DNA from 4 places in the Pseudomonas nanhaiensis genome. Region 4 is predicted to be linked to each of the others. Evidence: predicted binding sites of a transcription regulator. Region 4 holds the regulator's gene; each other region holds the start of a gene.
The links. The regulator FliA, encoded in region 4, starts transcription of late flagellar genes. The targets are predictions, from matches to a motif close to CTAAAGTTTNNNNNNNNNNNGCCGNTAA.
Positions count from the first base shown of each region.

Region 1: KEM63_RS06255 (flagellar protein MotY) is a predicted target of FliA. The motif match lies at 2,193-2,220, and genes of this name have one in related genera.
Region 2: KEM63_RS05825 (methyl-accepting chemotaxis protein) is a predicted target of FliA. The motif match lies at 2,267-2,294, and genes of this name have one in related genera.
Region 3: KEM63_RS10755 (methyl-accepting chemotaxis protein) is a predicted target of FliA. The motif match lies at 3,499-3,526, and genes of this name have one in related genera.

Region 1 covers NZ_CP073751.1:1,388,520-1,393,044, reverse strand. The annotation lists partial or broken gene KEM63_RS06260 (argininosuccinate synthase) at 1-915, opposite strand, end outside; gene KEM63_RS06255 (flagellar protein MotY) at 1,306-2,157, opposite strand; gene pyrC (dihydroorotase) at 2,293-3,327, shown strand; gene rnt (ribonuclease T) at 3,354-4,040, shown strand; gene KEM63_RS06240 (TAXI family TRAP transporter solute-binding subunit) at 4,253-4,525, shown strand, end outside.
Region 2 covers NZ_CP073751.1:1,286,302-1,290,826, forward strand. The annotation lists gene glmS (glutamine--fructose-6-phosphate transaminase (isomerizing)) at 1-449, opposite strand, end outside; gene KEM63_RS05825 (methyl-accepting chemotaxis protein) at 645-2,204, opposite strand; gene acnA (aconitate hydratase AcnA) at 2,383-4,525, shown strand, end outside.
Region 3 covers NZ_CP073751.1:2,383,668-2,388,192, reverse strand. The annotation lists gene ccoN (cytochrome-c oxidase, cbb3-type subunit I) at 1-696, opposite strand, end outside; gene KEM63_RS10760 (alpha/beta family hydrolase) at 1,074-1,700, shown strand; gene KEM63_RS10755 (methyl-accepting chemotaxis protein) at 1,697-3,406, opposite strand; gene KEM63_RS10750 (TRAP transporter large permease) at 3,577-4,525, opposite strand, start outside.
Region 4 covers NZ_CP073751.1:1,162,026-1,166,550, forward strand. The annotation lists gene flhF (flagellar biosynthesis GTPase FlhF) at 1-680, shown strand, start outside; gene fleN (flagellar synthesis regulator FleN) at 710-1,537, shown strand; gene KEM63_RS05295 (RNA polymerase sigma factor FliA) at 1,534-2,271, shown strand; gene KEM63_RS05300 (chemotaxis response regulator CheY) at 2,411-2,788, shown strand; gene KEM63_RS05305 (protein phosphatase CheZ) at 2,804-3,598, shown strand; gene KEM63_RS05310 (chemotaxis protein CheA) at 3,611-4,525, shown strand, end outside.

The DNA of each region.
Region 1 (4,525 bases), 230 kb from region 4:
GTGCGCGACTTCGCGGTCAAGACAGATCGACTCGATGGCCCGGTGACCCTTCAGCATGATGGTGCCGCCGGGGGTTTCGTAGCAGCCGCGGGACTTCATGCCGACGAAGCGGTTCTCGACGATGTCCAGACGGCCGATGCCGTTCTCGCCGCCGACCTTGTTCAGGTAGGCCAGGATTTCGGCCGGGCTCATGTCCTTGCCGTCGATGGCGACGATGTCGCCGTTGCGGTAGGAGAGCTCGATGTAGGTCGGAGTGTCGGGCGCGGCTTCCGGCGACTTGGTCCAGCGCCACATGTCCTCTTCGTGCTCGGTCCAGGTGTCTTCCAGCACGCCGCCTTCATAGGAGATGTGCAGCAGGTTGGCGTCCATCGAGTACGGCGACTTCTTCTTGCCGTGGCGCTCGATCGGAATGGCGTGCTTTTCGGAGTAGTCCATCAGTTTTTCACGCGAGAGCAGATCCCATTCGCGCCAGGGGGCGATCACCTTGACGCCGGGCTTGAGCGCGTAGGCGCCGAGCTCGAAGCGAACCTGGTCGTTGCCCTTGCCGGTGGCGCCATGGGAGATGGCGTCGGCGCCGGTCTCGTTGGCGATTTCGATCAGGCGCTTGGCGATCAGTGGGCGGGCGATGGACGTACCCAGCAGGTATTCGCCTTCATATACGGTATTGGCGCGGAACATCGGGAATACGAAGTCGCGGACGAATTCTTCGCGCAGGTCATCGATGTAGATTTCCTTGACGCCCATGGCTTTCGCCTTGGCGCGGGCCGGCTCGACTTCCTCGCCCTGCCCCAGGTCAGCCGTGAAGGTAACCACCTCGCAGTTGTGGGTGTCCTGCAGCCACTTGAGGATTACCGACGTATCCAGGCCACCGGAGTAAGCCAGGACGACTTTTTTCACATCAGACATTACGCGCTCCCTTGAAGATTCGCCCCGCCGTCGCGCACGCGCCGGCCAAAGGAGGCCATTCTAGCGTCGGGAGGCGGTGAATGACAGGGGACGGGCAGTTTGGACCCAAGCTCCAAGCCGCAAGCTGAAGCTAAAAGCTAAAAGCTAAAAGCTAAAAGCTGGAGGCTGGAAAACCGGGCTGCGTGTAGTGGGCGCGATAGCGAGGTCGGCGCATTCTTCGTCGCGGCCAGGTCCGCTCCCACATAAAAAGACAGCAGAGTGCATCTTAGGAGCGCACCTGGGCGCGGAGAGGTTCAGCGAATTCTGCTTCGCGGTCATGCCCGCTCCTACACAAACACAGGTCACGCCAGCGCTAGATGTGTTGTAGGAGGCACGACTCGCGGCGACTGGCGGGGTCGGTCAGGGCCTTTCCAGGCGCAGGGTCACCCGGCGGTTCTTGGCGCGGCCTTCGGCGGTGGCGTTGTTCGCTACCGGGTAGCGGTCACCATGGAAGCGCATGGTGATGTCTTCCTCGGGCACACCCTTTTCCGTCAGGTATGCCTTGACGCTCAGGGCGCGCTGGCGGGACAGCTCGCGATTGGTCAGGCGGTCGCCGACGTTGTCCGAGTGCGCGTCCAGCTGGATGGCCTTGAGCTCAGGATCGGCCTCGAGGTAAGCCAGCGCCGTGTCGAGGAACGATCTGGCGTCGGCGTCGAGCCTGGCTCCCCCGCTACCGAAGCTGATCGGCCTGCGGGAGATTTGGTCCAGGTTCATTGGTAGCAGGCCGCTGATGCAGTTCTGAAACTCGCTCCAGGCCTGTTTGTACCCGACGCTGGACACCACCACCCGAATCGAATCCGAGGTGCTGGCCCAGGCCGCCCGCTGGATGGTCGGCGACATGCCGTCAGCCAGCCCGGCGAGCATCTGCCCGGCCTGCTGATACGGCACCTCAAGCGGAACCGGTCCATCCTTGACGGTTGCACGCCCGAGCAGATGGGCGCGGCGATCGCTACGCCAGGCCGGCGCATCGTTATACAACTGCGCCTGGCCAGGCTGCATCAGATTGCTCCAGGCTTTCAGCTTGAACGTCGGCCTTTCACCCGCCCGTCGGACGAACACGGCCTCGCCATACCCGGTCACGGCCTGACTCAGGCGACACTCGAACTGGTCCCCGTCGACCGACCACTTGACCTCTTCCATGCGCGTCTGGAAGGTCGTGGCCTGCGCGGGCACGGCCAGCGCGAGCAGGATCAGGGACAACAATCGGGTCACAATCGGCTCCGGCGAGTGAAGTGCTATTGGAGCTTAAGTCGGCTGCAGTGGCGAAAACTTTACCCCGCCGCCGGTGTGAAAGCCGAGGCGATTCCGGTAGCATTGCCGGCATTGCAACCGTCTGGAATCCCCCCGATGACCGATCGCCTGACTCTCATCCGCCCCGATGACTGGCATATTCACCTGCGCGACGGCGACGTGCTGCGCCATACGGTGAACGATGCGGCGCGCGTGTTTTCCAGAGCGATCATCATGCCCAACCTGGTTCCGCCGGTGCGTGACGGCGATCAGGCGCAGGGCTACCGCGAGCGCATCGAAGCTGCCCGCCCGGCCGGCTCGACCTTCCAGCCTTTGATGGTGCTGTACCTGACCAATCAGACCAGCCCTGAGATCATCCGCAGCGCGTACCGGAACGGCCAGGCCATCGCAGCCAAGCTCTACCCCGCCGGCGCCACGACGAATTCGGACTCGGGCGTCACCGCGCTCGAACATATCTACCCGGCGCTGGAAGCCATGGCCGAGGTCGGCATGCCGCTACTGGTGCATGGTGAAGTGACCCACGCCGAAGTCGACATCTTCGACCGCGAGAAAGCCTTCATCGATCAGCAGCTGATCAAGCTGGTCGAGCGCTTCCCGACCCTGCGGGTAGTGTTCGAGCACATCACCACTGCCGATGCGGCCGAGTTCGTCATGGGCGCATCCGACCGGATCGGCGCGACCATCACCGCGCACCACCTGCTCTACAACCGCAATCACCTGCTCGCCGGCGGCGTGCGCCCGCATTTCTATTGCCTGCCGATCCTCAAGCGCCAGCGTCATCAACAGGCACTGTGCGACGCGGTGATCTCCGGCTCGAACAAGTTCTTCCTGGGGACCGATTCGGCGCCCCACGCGCGCCACGCAAAGGAAGCCGCCTGCGGCTGCGCCGGTTGCTACACCGCTTACGCGGCCATTGAGCTGTATGCCGAAGCCTTCGACTCGCTCGGCGTGCTGGAGAAGCTGGAAGCCTTTGCCAGCTTCAACGGGCCTGACTACTACGGTCTGCCGCGCAATACCGATACCATCACCCTGGTACGTGAAAGCTGGACCGCCCCGGATCAGCTACCCTTCGGAGACCACATGGTCATCCCGTTGCGCGCCGGGGAAACCATCAACTGGCGAGTGGTGTAACACTCGTCTGCAGCAAGGGATCGCCCGTGAGCGAATTTGACTACGATAGCGAAAACGATCAAGACGAGCTCGAGGGCGCCCCTGCGCCGTCCAGCCACAAGACGCCCATCGCCTATCGCTTCCGTGGCTTCCTGCCGGTGGTCGTGGATGTGGAATGCGGCGGTTTCAATGCCGCCACTGACGCCCTGCTGGAGATCGCTGCAACCGTCATCGCCATGGATGAAGACGGGATGGTCTATCCGGATCAGACCTACTTCTTCCGCGTCGAACCCTTCGAAGGCGCCAACATCGAGCCGGCAGCGCTGGAGTTCACCGGTATCAAGCTCGATCATCCGCTGCGCATGGCCGTGAAGGAAGAACACGCACTGACGGAGATCTTCAAGCACGTGCGCAAGGCAGTGAAGTCTGCGGGCTGCAAACGCGCGGTGCTGGTCGGCCACAATGCCTTTTTCGACCTTGGCTTTCTCAATGCCGCCGTCGAGCGCACGCAGATCAAGCGCAATCCCTTCCATCCCTTCTCCTGCTTCGATACTGCCACCCTCGGCGGCCTGGCGTACGGTCAGACGGTCCTGGCCAAGGCGTGCGCTGCCGCCGGCATCGAATTCGATGGTCGGGAAGCCCACTCGGCGCGCTATGACACCGAAAAGACCGCCGATCTGTTCTGCGCAATCGTCAATCGCTGGCGTGAAATGGGCGGTTGGCCGCCGGTCTGACACGCACTTCTTCTTCGATTTTTCATCCGTTTCAAGCACATAGCCGACATGGCAACTTGCCCTGATCGGCCGCTGCGGTTATTTTCCAAGGGCAGCGGAATCGTCCGCTACACTTTGTCTGTGATCCAGACACTTGGCCAACTCGGTCATGAACGGAAACCCGCGTCGAAACATGTCGCTGGTGGATAATCAGAAGAAGGAGTCATCCCGTCATGAAACGCAAGTCGCTTGCCCTCTTGTTCACTGCAGCCTTTGGCTGCGCCACGCTCGCTGCAACCCCGGCGGTTGCTCAGGAAAAGTTCGTCACCATCGGCACGGGCGGTCAGACCGGCGTCTATTACGTGGTCGGCCAGTCGGTGTGTCGGCTGCTCAACCGCAATACCAACGAACACAATATCCGCTGTAATGCGCCGTCCAGCGGCGGCTCCGTGGCCAACGTCAACGCCATCCGCGGCGGCGAGATGGACATGGGCGTCGTCCAGTCG
Region 2 (4,525 bases), 120 kb from region 4:
AGCGTCTGGCGGAATGCCTCAAGCAGATCCTTGCTTTGCTCGTAGTGATGGGCGAGCAGGTGGGCGACCACTTCGGTGTCGGTTTCGGAGGTGAAAACGTAGCCCAGGTCCTTGAGCTTCTTTCTTAGCGGTGCGTGGTTTTCGATGATGCCGTTGTGGACAACGGCCAACCTGTTGGACACGTGCGGATGTGCATTGTGCTCGGCGGGCTTGCCGTGGGTCGCCCAGCGCGTATGGGCGATGCCCATGTGACCCAGCGCCGGTGTTTCGCTCAGGCTCTTTTCCAGCTCGATGACCTTGCCGACTGCCCGGACTCGCTGAATGCCCTTGCCCTGCGCCAGGACGGCTACCCCGGCCGAATCATAGCCGCGGTATTCGAGGCGTCGCAGGCCTTCGATCAGGATGGGAGTGATATTACGCTGGGCGATGGCGCCGACGATTCCGCACATGGGGTGTCCTTGTTGCGATCTGCAAAAGGACGGAGTTTAGCACCGCGCCAAAGTGCCCGGTAGGTTCATGCAGTCTGGCGACGGTGTCAGTCAATGGTGAGAGAGCCGTTCTCGGCGCGATTGGGTGCGAAGGGCGAGTCCGCTATCGCGGCGGGGCCGCCGCTCCCACATCCCGGCTCCCGCAGCCTCTCCCGATTATCGCTTGGCGAAGCGCTCTACCAGCGCAGCCTGCTGTCCGGCAGTCGCGGCGAGTTCTGCGCCGAGCGTTGCGCTTCGGGAGGCTTGAGTCGCGGTGCTGTCCGACAGGCTGGCGATGTTGACCACATTGCGATTGATCTCATCGGCGACGGCGGTCTGCTCTTCCGACGCAGCGGCGATCTGGCCAGTCATCTCGTTGATGCGTTCGATGGCGTTGCGAATGCCGTCCAGCGCCTCGTCAGCGTCGATGACCCGGCTTACGCCCAGTTCGGCCTGTTCGTGACCGGCATGCATGGTCGATACCGCTTTCGCCGCGGCGCCCTGTAGGTTTTCGATCAGCTTGTGGATCTGTTCAGTCGAACTGGCGGTCCGGCTGGCCAATGCGCGCACCTCATCAGCCACTACGGCAAAGCCGCGCCCCTGTTCGCCGGCACGGGCCGCTTCAATCGCTGCGTTCAAGGCCAGCAGGTTGGTCTGTTCCGCGATCCCCCGGATAACGTCGACGACGCTGCCGATCTCCCGTGCATCGACAGACAGCTGGTTGGAGACGGTGGCCGCCGAGCGCACCGACGCGGAAAGCACTTCGATGGCGTCGCGCGCCTGGGTGGCCACCTGCTTGCCGCGGTCGGCAAGGGTGTTGGCATCGCGGGTAGCGTCCGCAGTGCGCTGCACATTGCTCGATACTTCCTGGGTGGCGGCAGCCATCTGGTTGATCGCCGTAGCGACCATATCGGTCTCCTGGCGCTGCCGCGACAGGCCGTCGCTGCTGGCACGTGCCAGCTTGCTGGACTCCTCGGCCTGCACCCGCAAACCGTCCGTACTGTCCATGACACGCGTCAGGCACGTGCGCAGACGGGCCTGCTGGCTGTGCATGGCCATCTCCAGCTGACCGAGGACGCCGCGGTGAGGCGTATACATGGTCGCCAGCAGCGGATCGACAATGGCATTGTCAGCGGCGCTGATGGCGCGTTGCAACCGTTGATCGTTGAGTCGCTTGTACACCCAGGCCGCTGGTATGCCGGCAGCGCAAGCCAGTCCCGCACCCAGGCCGCCAAGTCCCAGCGTCAGTCCGCCACCGACCGCGGCCAGGGTAATACCGAAGGCGGCCGGCAGCATGACACCAGCCCAGTCGGTTGTTCGCGGGGCGCGGCCCTGATTGAGTCTGCTGTAAAGCGCCTCGGCCCGCTCGACCTGGGCAGGGGTCGTGCGCACCCGTACCGATTCATAGCCGGTCACCTGGCCGTTCTCCCAGACCGGGGTGGCAAATGCGTTCACCCAGTAGTGATCGCCATTCTTGCAACGGTTCTTGACGATACCCATCCAGCTGCGCCCGTTTTTCAGGTCGTTCCACATATGCGCGAACACCGCAGATGGGGTATCCGGATGGCGTACCAGATTGTGCGGGCTGCCGATCAACTCCTCTCGCGTGAAGCCGCTTATATCGACGAAGGCATCATTGCAGTAGACGATCTGACCCTTCAGATTGGTCGCTGATATCAAACGTTGATCGGCATTGAACATCCGTTCACGCTGGGTGATGGGCTGGTTGTTGCGCATTTTAATACTGTCCTGGGAAGAAAGCGTGAGCGGTGGGAGACGTTTTGTTGTCTATGCTCACTGTATCGCCGAAACAGGCGCGGTCTTTAGCCCCATGGGACTAAAGTTTTAGTGAGCTGTTTGGCAGTTTTAACCGATCCGGCGCGAGCCGTCGGCTGACCAGAGAGGAGAGTTGAGGATGTCCCAAGGCAACAGTCTGGATACGCTGAGCACGCTGCAGGTAGGAGACAAGACCTACCACTACCATTCCCTGCCGAAGGCAGCCGAGAAACTCGGCAGTATCGACCGGCTACCCGTTTCATTGAAGGTTCTGCTGGAGAATCTGCTGCGCCATGAAGATGGCGTGACCGTGACCCGCGACGACATCCAGGCGATGGCCGACTGGCTGAAGATGCGCTCATCGGACCGGGAGATTCAGTATCGTCCTGCGCGGGTGCTGATGCAGGACTTCACCGGCGTGCCTGCAGTGGTCGACCTGGCTGCCATGCGCGACGCCATGGCCAAGGCCGGTGGCGATCCTCAGCGGATCAACCCATTGTCGCCGGTGGATCTGGTGATCGACCATTCGGTGATGGTCGACCGCTTCGGCTACGACGACGCCTATCAGGACAACGTCGACATCGAGATGAAACGCAACGGGGAGCGCTACGAGTTTCTGCGCTGGGGCCAGAAGGCGTTCAACAACTTCCGCGTCGTGCCGCCGGGGACCGGCATCTGCCACCAGGTCAATCTGGAGTATCTGTCCCAGAGCGTGTGGGCGTCTGAAGTGGACGGCAAGACCTGGGCTTATCCGGACACGCTCGTCGGTACCGATTCGCACACCACCATGGTCAATGGGCTCGGTGTGCTGGGTTGGGGGGTCGGCGGCATCGAGGCCGAGGCAGCGATGCTCGGCCAGCCGGTGTCCATGCTGATTCCGGAAGTGATCGGTTTCAAGATGACCGGCAAGCTGCCCGAAGGCGTGACCGCAACCGATCTGGTGCTGACGGTAACCCAGATGCTGCGGGCGAAGGGCGTCGTCGGCAAGTTCGTCGAGTTCTACGGCGACGGTCTGGCCGATCTGCCCCTGGCGGATCGCGCGACCATCGGCAATATGGCGCCCGAGTACGGTGCTACCTGCGGCTTCTTCCCGATTGACGAGATTTCGCTCGGTTACCTGCGCATGACCGGCCGCCCGGACGAGGTTATCGAACGTGTCGAAGCCTACTGCAAGGCGCAGGGGATGTGGCGCGAGAAAGGCATGGAACCGGAGTTCACCGACACGCTCGAGCTGGATTTGAGCGAGGTCGAGGTCAGCCTGGCCGGGCCGCGCCGCCCCCAGGATCGCGTATCGCTTGGCCGTGTCAGCAAGGCCTTCCAGGAGTTGATGGATCTGCAGCCGGCACCGCGCGACAAGGTCGAGATGCTCGAACACGGAGAAGGCACCCAGCGCGGCGAAGCACGCATCAGCATGGACGGCGAGGAGTTCACGCTCGAGCACGGCGCCGTGGTCATTGCCGCTATCACCTCCTGCACCAACACCTCGAACCCGAATGTCATGATGGCTGCCGGTCTGGTGGCGAAGAAGGCTGCCGAACTGGGCCTGCAGCGCAAGCCGTGGGTCAAGTCATCGCTCGCGCCCGGCTCCAAGGTCGTTACCGACTACCTGGAGAAGGCCGGGCTGACCGAGTATCTCGACAGGCTCGGCTTCAACCTGGTCGGCTACGGTTGCACCACCTGCATCGGCAACTCCGGGCCGCTGCCGGACGAAATCGCCAGGGCCATCGTCGATCATGACCTGGCGGTATCTTCGGTGCTGTCGGGCAACCGCAACTTTGAAGGCCGTGTGCATCCGCAGGTGCGCGCCAACTGGCTGGCGTCGCCGCCTTTGGTCGTAGCTTACGCATTGGCGGGCAATACGCGGATGAACCTGTTGGCCGAGCCGCTCGGGCATGACCAGAACAACCGGCCGGTCTTCCTCAAGGATATCTGGCCGAGCAATGCAGAGATTGCCGAGGCGGTGGCGAACGTCGATGGCAGCATGTTCCGCAAGCGCTACGCAGACGTATTCAGCGGTGACGAGCACTGGCAGTCGATCCGCGTGACCGAAAGCGACACCTACGCCTGGAACAGCGAGTCGAGCTACGTCCAGAATCCACCGTACTTCGAGACCATCGATCAGCCGCTGCAACCGCTCAAGCCGATTCAGGGCGCCCGGGTGTTGGCCGTGTTCGGCGACTCGATCACCACCGATCACATTTCACCGGCCGGCAATATCAAGGCCTCGTCACCGGCCGGTCGTTATCTGCAGGAGCTGGGCGTGAGCCCGGACGAGTTCAACT
Region 3 (4,525 bases), 1.2 Mb from region 4:
GTTGGCCTGCTTCGGTACGAAGTAGTACATCATGCCGAGGAAGCCCGCAGTCAGGAAGAAGCCTACCGCGTTGTGACCGTACCACCACTGAACCATTGCATCCGCAGCACCGGCATACATGGAGTACGACTTGGTCAGGCTGACCGGCATCGCCATGCTGTTGACGATATGCAGAACCGCTACCGTAAGAATGAACCCGCCGAAGAACCAGTTACCAACGTAGATGTGCTTCATCTTTCGCTTGGTAATGGTGCCGAAGAACACCAGTGCGTACGACACCCACACGACAGCAATCAGGATGTCGATCGGCCACTCGAGTTCGGCGTATTCCTTGCTTGAAGTGAGACCCAGAGGAAGCGTGATCGCAGCCAGCACGATAACCGCCTGCCAGCCCCAGAACGTGAACGCCGCCAGCTTGTCCGAAATCAGCCGTGCCTGGGACGTGCGCTGTACCACGTAATAGGACGTGGCGAACAGGGCAGAGCCACCAAAGGCAAAAATCACTGCATTGGTATGCAACGGGCGCAAACGGCCGAAGCTGGTCCAGGGCAGATCGAAGTTGAGTTGAGGCCAGACCAGCTGAGCGGCAATGAAGACGCCCATGGCCATGCCAACGATACCCCAGACCACCGTCATGATGGCGAACTGGCGTACTACCTTGTAGTTATAAGCTGTCGGAGTGGTAGCTGTGCTCATGCGAGATTCCACGGATAGCAATGGGTTTAAGGGGTTCAAAACGGCCGCAAGTATGAGGAAACCCCGGTCTGTTTGCAATGACGCAAGTCAATGGAAACAGTGTGTTGGGACCTCTCTGGAGCGCGCTTCTTGACGCGTGTTTCCTACTCTCCAATCACGAATTGGGGCGGACCTTGGCGCATCAACATGGTGCAAGAGTGGAGTCTGTCAGCGGGTACAACGGCTGACCGACGCCTGGACCTAGTAGGAGTTGTTACAGCGATGGTCCGGGTAGCGCCAAGGGTAATACCCTGACTGGTTGAAGGGAAGTTGAAGCGGCGTAAACGGCTGTGGCATCTTGTCGCATCGATGAAGCAGAGGTTCTCAAGAGGTACTGCATGAGCATTTCGCTGCTAATCAATGAGCCGCAGACAGGCCCCTGCTCCGTCACCATGCTGCTGGCGCATGGTGCCGGCGCGCCGATGGACAGCCCCTTCATGCAGTCCATGGCCGAATATCTGGCCGGTTCGGGACTGAGGGTAGCGCGGTTCGAGTTTCCTTACATGGCCGATCGTCGGCGCGAAGGCAGGAAGCGTCCGCCCAACCCTATGCCGCAGCTACTCGACGCCTACCGCGAAGCGGCTGGGCGGCTGACCGGACCGCTGGTGCTCGCAGGCAAATCCATGGGCGGCAGGGTGGCGAGCATGCTTGCCGATGAGCTCGGGGCCCTGGGCCTTGTATGCTTCGGCTATCCGTTTCACCCGCCGGGCAAACCCGAGAAGACGCGCGTCGAGCATCTGCGAGATATTGCCACGCCCACCCTGATCCTGCAGGGAACGCGAGATCCCCTGGGTCGGCCGGAAGAGGTGAGTGAGTATGTACTTGCATCGCAACTGCGCATCGAGTGGCTCGATAGCGGCGATCATGATTTCAAACCGCTCAAGGCGAGCGGGCGGACCCAGCAGGATCTGATGGAACAGGCGGCTTGCGCCGCCGTTCGCTTCTGCTGCACCCAGATGGATTAGAGACCCAGAGCCGCCGGCAACACCGCAGCGGACATGGTTCCCCAGCGCCGTCCTTTCACCACGATCGGCACATACAGTACGAATACGATCACCGTGGACCCCGGCATCACGAACGTGCCCAAGTTCAGATAGGTGCAGCTGGACATGATGCGCAGGTCGTTCTGGTTGCTGACTGCAAATCGCTTGTAGTTGCTGCGCGCGGCGTCCACCTTCGGATCGCCAGTGGGCGGTTGCGAGGATGCGCTGCGGCTGGTTGCGAGGTAGCCCTTTTCGTTGACTGCCGCCATGTAGACGATGCCGTCCTTGCCGCCCTTGTCCCACTCGTCGAGTAGCGGACGGATGCGCTTGATGAACGGGTCGGCCCAGCTGACGTCATGTTTGGGCGGGTTGGTGTTGGGGATGGCTGTGTAGCGCTGGTCGAACAGGTCCACCCCGCTCGCTGCGATGTCGTTGAGCCGGCTTTCCAGCTCGGCCCGGCGCGACATCAACAGCTCGGTGACTGCTTCCATTTGTCCTTCGCCCAGCCGGAAGCCAGCCAGCGAGCGCAGCGTCAGATTGGTGTTGTCCCGCAGTGCGTCAGCCTGGGTGAAGGTCTGTTCCATGTGCTTGCTGATGGTAATGCTCAGTTCACGGATTTCTCCACCGTGGCGGAATGTCTCCGCGTTTGTAGCTGTAAGCTCTTCGAGCGCAGCGCTGACCATCAGCAGGTCGTCGTTGGCGCCCTGAAAGTCTTCGACCATGGCGTCGAACTGGTCGGCTGCGCTGCTGACGGCGACCCCGGTAGACTCGGTCTGCTCGATCATGCCGCGGGTCTGCTGCTCGGCGCCGGCCATCGCCTTGGTCATCTGCTCCATCAGGCCGCTGATCTGGTCCGCGGCGCTTCCGACCTTGAACGAGAGATTGCGCACTTCATCGGCCACGACCGCAAAGCCGCGGCCCTGTTCACCGGCGCGTGCCGCTTCGATGGCGGCGTTGAGCGCCAGCATATTGGTCTGAGCGGAAAAGTCCTGCACGGTGGTGAGGATCTCGCGAATCTTGCCCGACGTGGCGTTCAGCGCGTTGACGTTGTCCTTGAAGCCTTCCATCGCCGAGCTGATCAACTGCATTTTCTGCCGCGCGTCACCCATCTGCACCTTGGACTGACGAGCGACTTCCAGATTGCGAGCATTCACCGCCGTCACGCCACTGGCTCGGGCGGAAATGTCCTGCAGTGCGGTGGTGGTCTGCTCGCTGGCGTGGAAGATCAATTCGGAGAGCTGCTGCTGCTGGGTCGCGTCCCGCGCTGCCTGCTCCGCCAGCAACCGGCTGGTCGCCGAAGCCAGTGCGGTACGCAAGCTGTTGTTCTGCAGTTCGAGCATGACCTCGCGCAAGCGGTCGTTGAGTCTGTCGAACAGCGAGACGCTGTCGTCCCGGCCAGGCTCGCCTGCACTGCGCACCCGCAGATCGATCTGAGCACCATTGGCATTGGCCAATCGCTGCTCGAGCGAGGCGCTTCCAGCCTTGCCGGGCCTGGTCTTGACAGCAAGCAACACTGTGACGGGGGCCAGGCAGACGGCAAGCCACATCAGCGGACCGCTGGCTAGCCACAGCAGACTGGCGATGAAGAAAAGCTGGCATAGCAACAACGCCGTCCAGACTGCTCCCGACGGAACAGCCTCGCCTGCCGATGCGCCTGATGGCTTAACCGAATCTTCCTTGGTGTTCATGTCTACCCTCGATGCGCCTGGGACTAAACAGCTGTCGTTATAGGTCTTGTTAGCTGATGCGGGATTGCCGGATTCAACATCCCTTAACAAGGTTATCGGCAGCGACCCATAAATCCCTATAGGCTTTTTCGGCCATTTTGTGCGCTTAACTGGCGCGTGCGGATAATCGATCAATTGGCCAGGGAGGGCAGCCAGAGGGAGATCTGCGGAAACAGGATCAGGATCACGGTGGCACACAGCAGAATCAGAATGAACGGCGGCGTGCCTCTGATCACGTCGAAGTACGGTCTGCGAAATACCGCCATCGCGGTGAAGATGTCGCATCCGAAGGGTGGTGTCGCTGAGCCAATCGCCGCTTGAAGCGTGACAATGACGCCGACATGGACCGGATCGAGGCCCGCCGCGTTGACCGCCGGCATGAACAGCGGCGTGAGAATCAGGATGACCACGATCGGGTCAACGAACATGCAACCTATAAAGAAGGAAATGGCAATCAGGCCCAGCACCATGGTCGGATTGTCTCCGATCGTGGCAATTACCGGGTCGAGAATGGCCTGGGGGATGCCGGCAAACGAAATGACGTAGGTAAACGCGGTGCCTGCGGCCACGAGAATGAATACAACCGCTGTAATCAGCCCGGTGGAGAGCGCGACGTCCCAGAGCTCGCGCAGCTTGACCGCGCGCAGGATAACGATCTCCAGTACCAGTGCATACAATACGGCAATCGCTGCCGCTTCCGTGGGGCTGAAGAAACCACCGTATATGCCGCCCACTACGACAACCGGAAACCCGAGGGGAAGTATTGCCTTTTTCGCTGCGGTCCAGCGCGCCGACCAGTTGGCGCGGGGCTCCGGCTCGATGCCCATGCGAATCGAGCCGATCCAGCAATAGATGGAGAACAACACGAGCAGCAGGAAGCCGGGAAGGATGCCGGCGATGAACAGATCCCCGATGGACGCCCCCGACACAACGCCGTAGATGATCATGCCGATACTAGGCGGGATCAGCAGCGCAATGTCGCTGGCGTTGATGATCAGTGCAAGGGTGAACGAGTCCGAATAGCCCTTTTCAAGAAGTTTTGGGCGCATCGGCCCGCCCATCGCCACCACGGTGGCCTGG
Region 4 (4,525 bases):
GTGAGGAGCTGATCGAGCAGGGCGGTGTCATAGCTCTGGTCGGTCCTACGGGCGCAGGCAAGACCACGACCCTGGGCAAGCTGGCGGCGCGTTACGTGCTCAAGCACGGCAGCCAGCATGTGGCGCTGGTCACCATGGACACCTACCGTATCGGCGCGCATGAGCAGTTGCGTACCCTCGGTCGTATTCTCAACGTGCCGGTGCGGGTGGTCGATGAACAGAACAGTCTGAGCGACGTGCTCGACGAGTTCTCCGGCAAGCGCCTGGTACTGGTCGATACTGCCGGGCTGCAGGCGCAGGATCCGCAGTTGCGCGGCCAGCTGGCCGAGATTGCCGCGCAGGGCGCGCGGGTGCGGACCATGCTGGTGCTCGCGGCGACCAGCCAGTATCGGGTGTTGAAGGCAGCGTTTCACAACTACCGTGCTTGCGGTCTGTCCGGCTGCATCCTGACCAAGGTCGACGAAGCGGCTACCCTTGGCGAGTCTCTGGGGCTGGCTATGGAGCAGGGTTTGCCGGTAGCCTATCTGGCAGATGGCCAGCGCATTCCGGACGATATAAACAAGGCTGTGGGTCATCAGCTGGTCAGCCGGGCGGTCAGTCTGGCAGGCAACGAAGCCCCGGCAGATCAGGCCATGGCCGACGTGTTTGCGGGTATATTGCATACCCAGCGGGCAAGCTAACGAATTCTAAGACAAGGTAATCGACATAGATGGCCAGCAAACATCCGGTTCAGGTTATCGCGGTCACCGGCGGCAAGGGCGGGATCGGCAAAACCAACGTTTCGGTCAATCTCAGCCTCGCTCTGGCTGAGCTTGGGCGGCGCGTGGTGCTGCTTGACGCCGACCTTGGCCTGGCCAACGTCGACGTGCTGCTCGGTATCAAGCCCAAGGCGACGCTTGCCGACGTGCTGGAAGGCACCTGTGATCTGCGAGATGTACTGATCGCCGGTCCGGGTGGCATCCGCATCGTGCCGGCAGCCTCCGGTGCGGCGAAGATGGTCAATCTCAATCCGCAGCAGCACGCCGGCCTGATTCAGGCGTTCAGCGACATCGGCGACAACCTTGATGTGCTGATTGTCGACACCGCTGCAGGAATCGGCGATTCGGTGGTCAGCTTCGTACGTGCGGCGCAGGAAGTGCTGGTCGTGGTATGTGATGAGCCCACGTCGATCACCGACGCCTACGCACTGATCAAGCTGCTGAATCGGGATCACGGCATGACCCGTTTCCGCGTGCTCGCAAATATGGTGAGCACGCCGCAGGAAGGTCGCACGGTGTTTGCTAAACTCACCAAGGTGACAGACCGTTTCCTTGACGTTGCACTGCAATATGTCGGTGCAGTGCCTTTCGATGAAGCGGTGCGCAAGGCAGTACAGAAGCAGCGGGCAGTGTATGACGCCTTCCCGCGCAGCAAGGCTTCCATTGCCATTCGTGGCATTGCGCAGAAAGTGGATTCCTGGCCCCTGCCTGCCAACCCACGCGGGCACCTCGAGTTTTTCGTCGAACGTCTGGTGCAGCAGACAGGGTCGGGGCTATGAACGCATCGGCCAGTGGAGTACGCATGTATACCCGCGCCCAAAGTTCTGCCGAATCACAGGACCGCCTCGTTGAGCAATTCGCGCCACTGGTCAAGCGCATTGCCTATCATCTGCTGGGCCGGCTGCCGTCCAGCGTTCAGGTCGAGGACCTGATGCAGGCCGGCATGATCGGCCTACTGGAAGCCTCCCGCAAGTTCGATCACGGCAAGGGCGCCAGTTTCGAAACCTACGCCGGTATCCGCATCCGTGGTGCCATGCTCGATGAGGTGCGCAAGGGCGATTGGGCCCCGCGTTCGGTCCACCGCAATACGCGCATGGTCAGTGAGGCGATGCGTAATGTCGAAGGCCGTTTGGGCCGCGACGCTAAAGATCACGAGATCGCTGCCGAACTCAATATGAGCCTCGAGGATTACTACTCGATTCTCAACGACACGGCCGGCAGCAAACTGTTCAGCTTCGAGGATCTGCTCGAGTCCGGTGGCGATGCCGACGCGCACGGTGATCATGAACCCTACGGCGGCTTGCAGGACGAGCGGTTTCGCTCGGCGCTGGTCGACGCGATCGACGGCCTGCCGGAGCGTGAGAAGCTGCTGCTGTCGCTGTATTACGACGAAGAACTGAATCTCAAGGAAATTGGCGCCGTCCTCGGCGTCAGTGAGTCCCGTGTAAGCCAGTTGCACAGTCAGTGTGCGGCGCGTTTGCGGGCGCGCCTGGCCGATTGGCGCAACGATTGATTTTATCGCCAGCATCCGGACAATGCCCGGGTAGCCAGCACCGCAACAACGACAAGGCTGGCAAGGCCATTAGCATCTGATTAGCGAGTGCGAACCTGCACTTTCCCTGGTTTGTACGGAGGTCGACTTGGACAAGAACATGAAGATTCTCATCGTTGATGATTTTTCGACGATGAGACGTATTATCAAGAATCTGCTGCGCGACCTGGGGTTCACCAACACGGCGGAAGCCGATGATGGCAATACGGCGTTGCCGATGCTGCAGAGCGGCAGCTTCGATTTTCTCGTTACAGACTGGAACATGCCTGGCATGAGCGGGATCGACCTGCTGCGCGCCGTGCGCGCCGATGAGCGTCTCAAGCACCTGCCGGTGCTGATGGTCACCGCTGAAGCCAAGCGCGATCAGATCATCGAGGCCGCTCAGGCCGGGGTCAATGGCTATGTGGTCAAGCCGTTCACCGCGCAGGCGCTGAAAGAAAAGATCGAGAAGATTTTCGAGCGCGTCCAGGCTAAGTAATCCGGGGTACAGGTTATGGCTTTAAGCAAGGATCCCGGCCAGGCGACTGCTCAGGAATTCGAACACTCCCTCAAGGACAACGCACGGCAACTGGTCGAGTACCTCGAGAAGGGCCAGTTCGGCGAAGCGGTTCTCGTCATTCACGCGATCAATCAGGCGCGCGACCGCGGCCTGTATCACGAGGTCGGGCAGCTGACCCGCGCGCTGCACAACGCCATCGTCAACTTCCAGATCGACACGTCGCACGCACTCGGCGACAGCAACGAGGTATCGAAGATTTCCGACGCCTCCGACCGTCTCGATTACGTAGTCAAGCTGACCGACAAGGCCGCCAACCGGACCATGGATCTGGTCGAGAGCAGCGCGCCCATCGTTTCCGACATGGGCCAGGAAGCCTCGGCGCTCAGGGCAGACTGGGAGCGTCTGCAGCGACGGGAAATGGCCGCTACCGAGTTTCGCGACCTGTACAAGCGCATGGGCGACTTCCTCGAGAAGACCGAGAGATCCAGCGCCCAGGTCTCCGGGCATCTGAATGACATCCTCATCGCCCAGGATTATCAGGATCTTACCGGTCAGGTGATCAAGCGTGTAACCGCGCTGGTTCATGATGTCGAGGAAAGCCTGGTCAATCTGGTGCGCATGGCCGGTCAGGTCGATCGCCTGGCGGGGATCGATCACAACGATTCACGACGCGAAGAGAAAAAAACCTCGGACAGGGGTGAAGGTCCGCAGATTCATGCCGATAAAAGAGAAGACGTGGTTTCTGGACAAGACGAAGTTGATGATCTTCTGTCCAGCCTTGGCTTCTAGGGGAGTGGGTGCATGAGTTTCGACGCGGATGAAGAGATCCTCCAGGACTTCCTGGTGGAAGCCGGAGAGATCCTCGAATTATTGTCCGAGCAGTTGGTGGAGCTGGAGAACCGTCCCGAGGACATGGATCTGCTCAACGCCATCTTCCGCGGCTTCCATACCGTCAAGGGCGGTGCAGGGTTTCTTCAGCTCGATGCTCTGGTCGGCTGCTGCCATATCGCCGAGAACGTCTTCGACATCCTGCGCAAGGGTGAGCGGAAGGTCACCTCCGAGCTGATGGATGTGGTGCTGCAGGCCCTCGATGCAGTCAATGGCATGTTTGCCCAGGTCCGTGAGGGCGAAGACCCTACGCCGGCCGATCCGCAACTGCTCGCGGCGCTTGCCGTGCTGGCTCACCCCGCTGGTGAAGAAGTGGCTGCGGTCCAACCTGCGGTCGCTGCCGTCACCACCCCCGCGCCGGAACTCGAGATGGCCGGTGCCACTGCGGACGACGCAGACGGCGATATAACCGATGACGAGTTCGAGCAGCTGCTTGATGCCTTGCACGGCGGCGACGCGCCAGCTCCCGCAGCGACGGCAGAGCCGCCAGCTGCTGCAGCCGGTGCCGGCGACGAGATCACCGATGAAGAATTCGAAGCACTGCTGGATCAGCTCCACGGTGCCGGCAAGCCCCCTGTCGTAGCTGAAGCGCCCAAGCCATCCCAACCAGCCGCTCCGGTGGCAGCCGGCTCGGACGAAAACATCACCGACGACGAATTCGAAGCGCTGCTTGACCAGTTGCATGGCAATGGTCTGGCGCCCGGCGTTGCGCCCGCGGCCTCTGCAGCCTCCGGTGCCGAGCCGGCGGTGGAGCGAAGCGGCGTCGACGATCACATTAGCGATGACGAGTTCGAAGCACTGCTCGATCAGCTGCACGGCGCTGGCGCT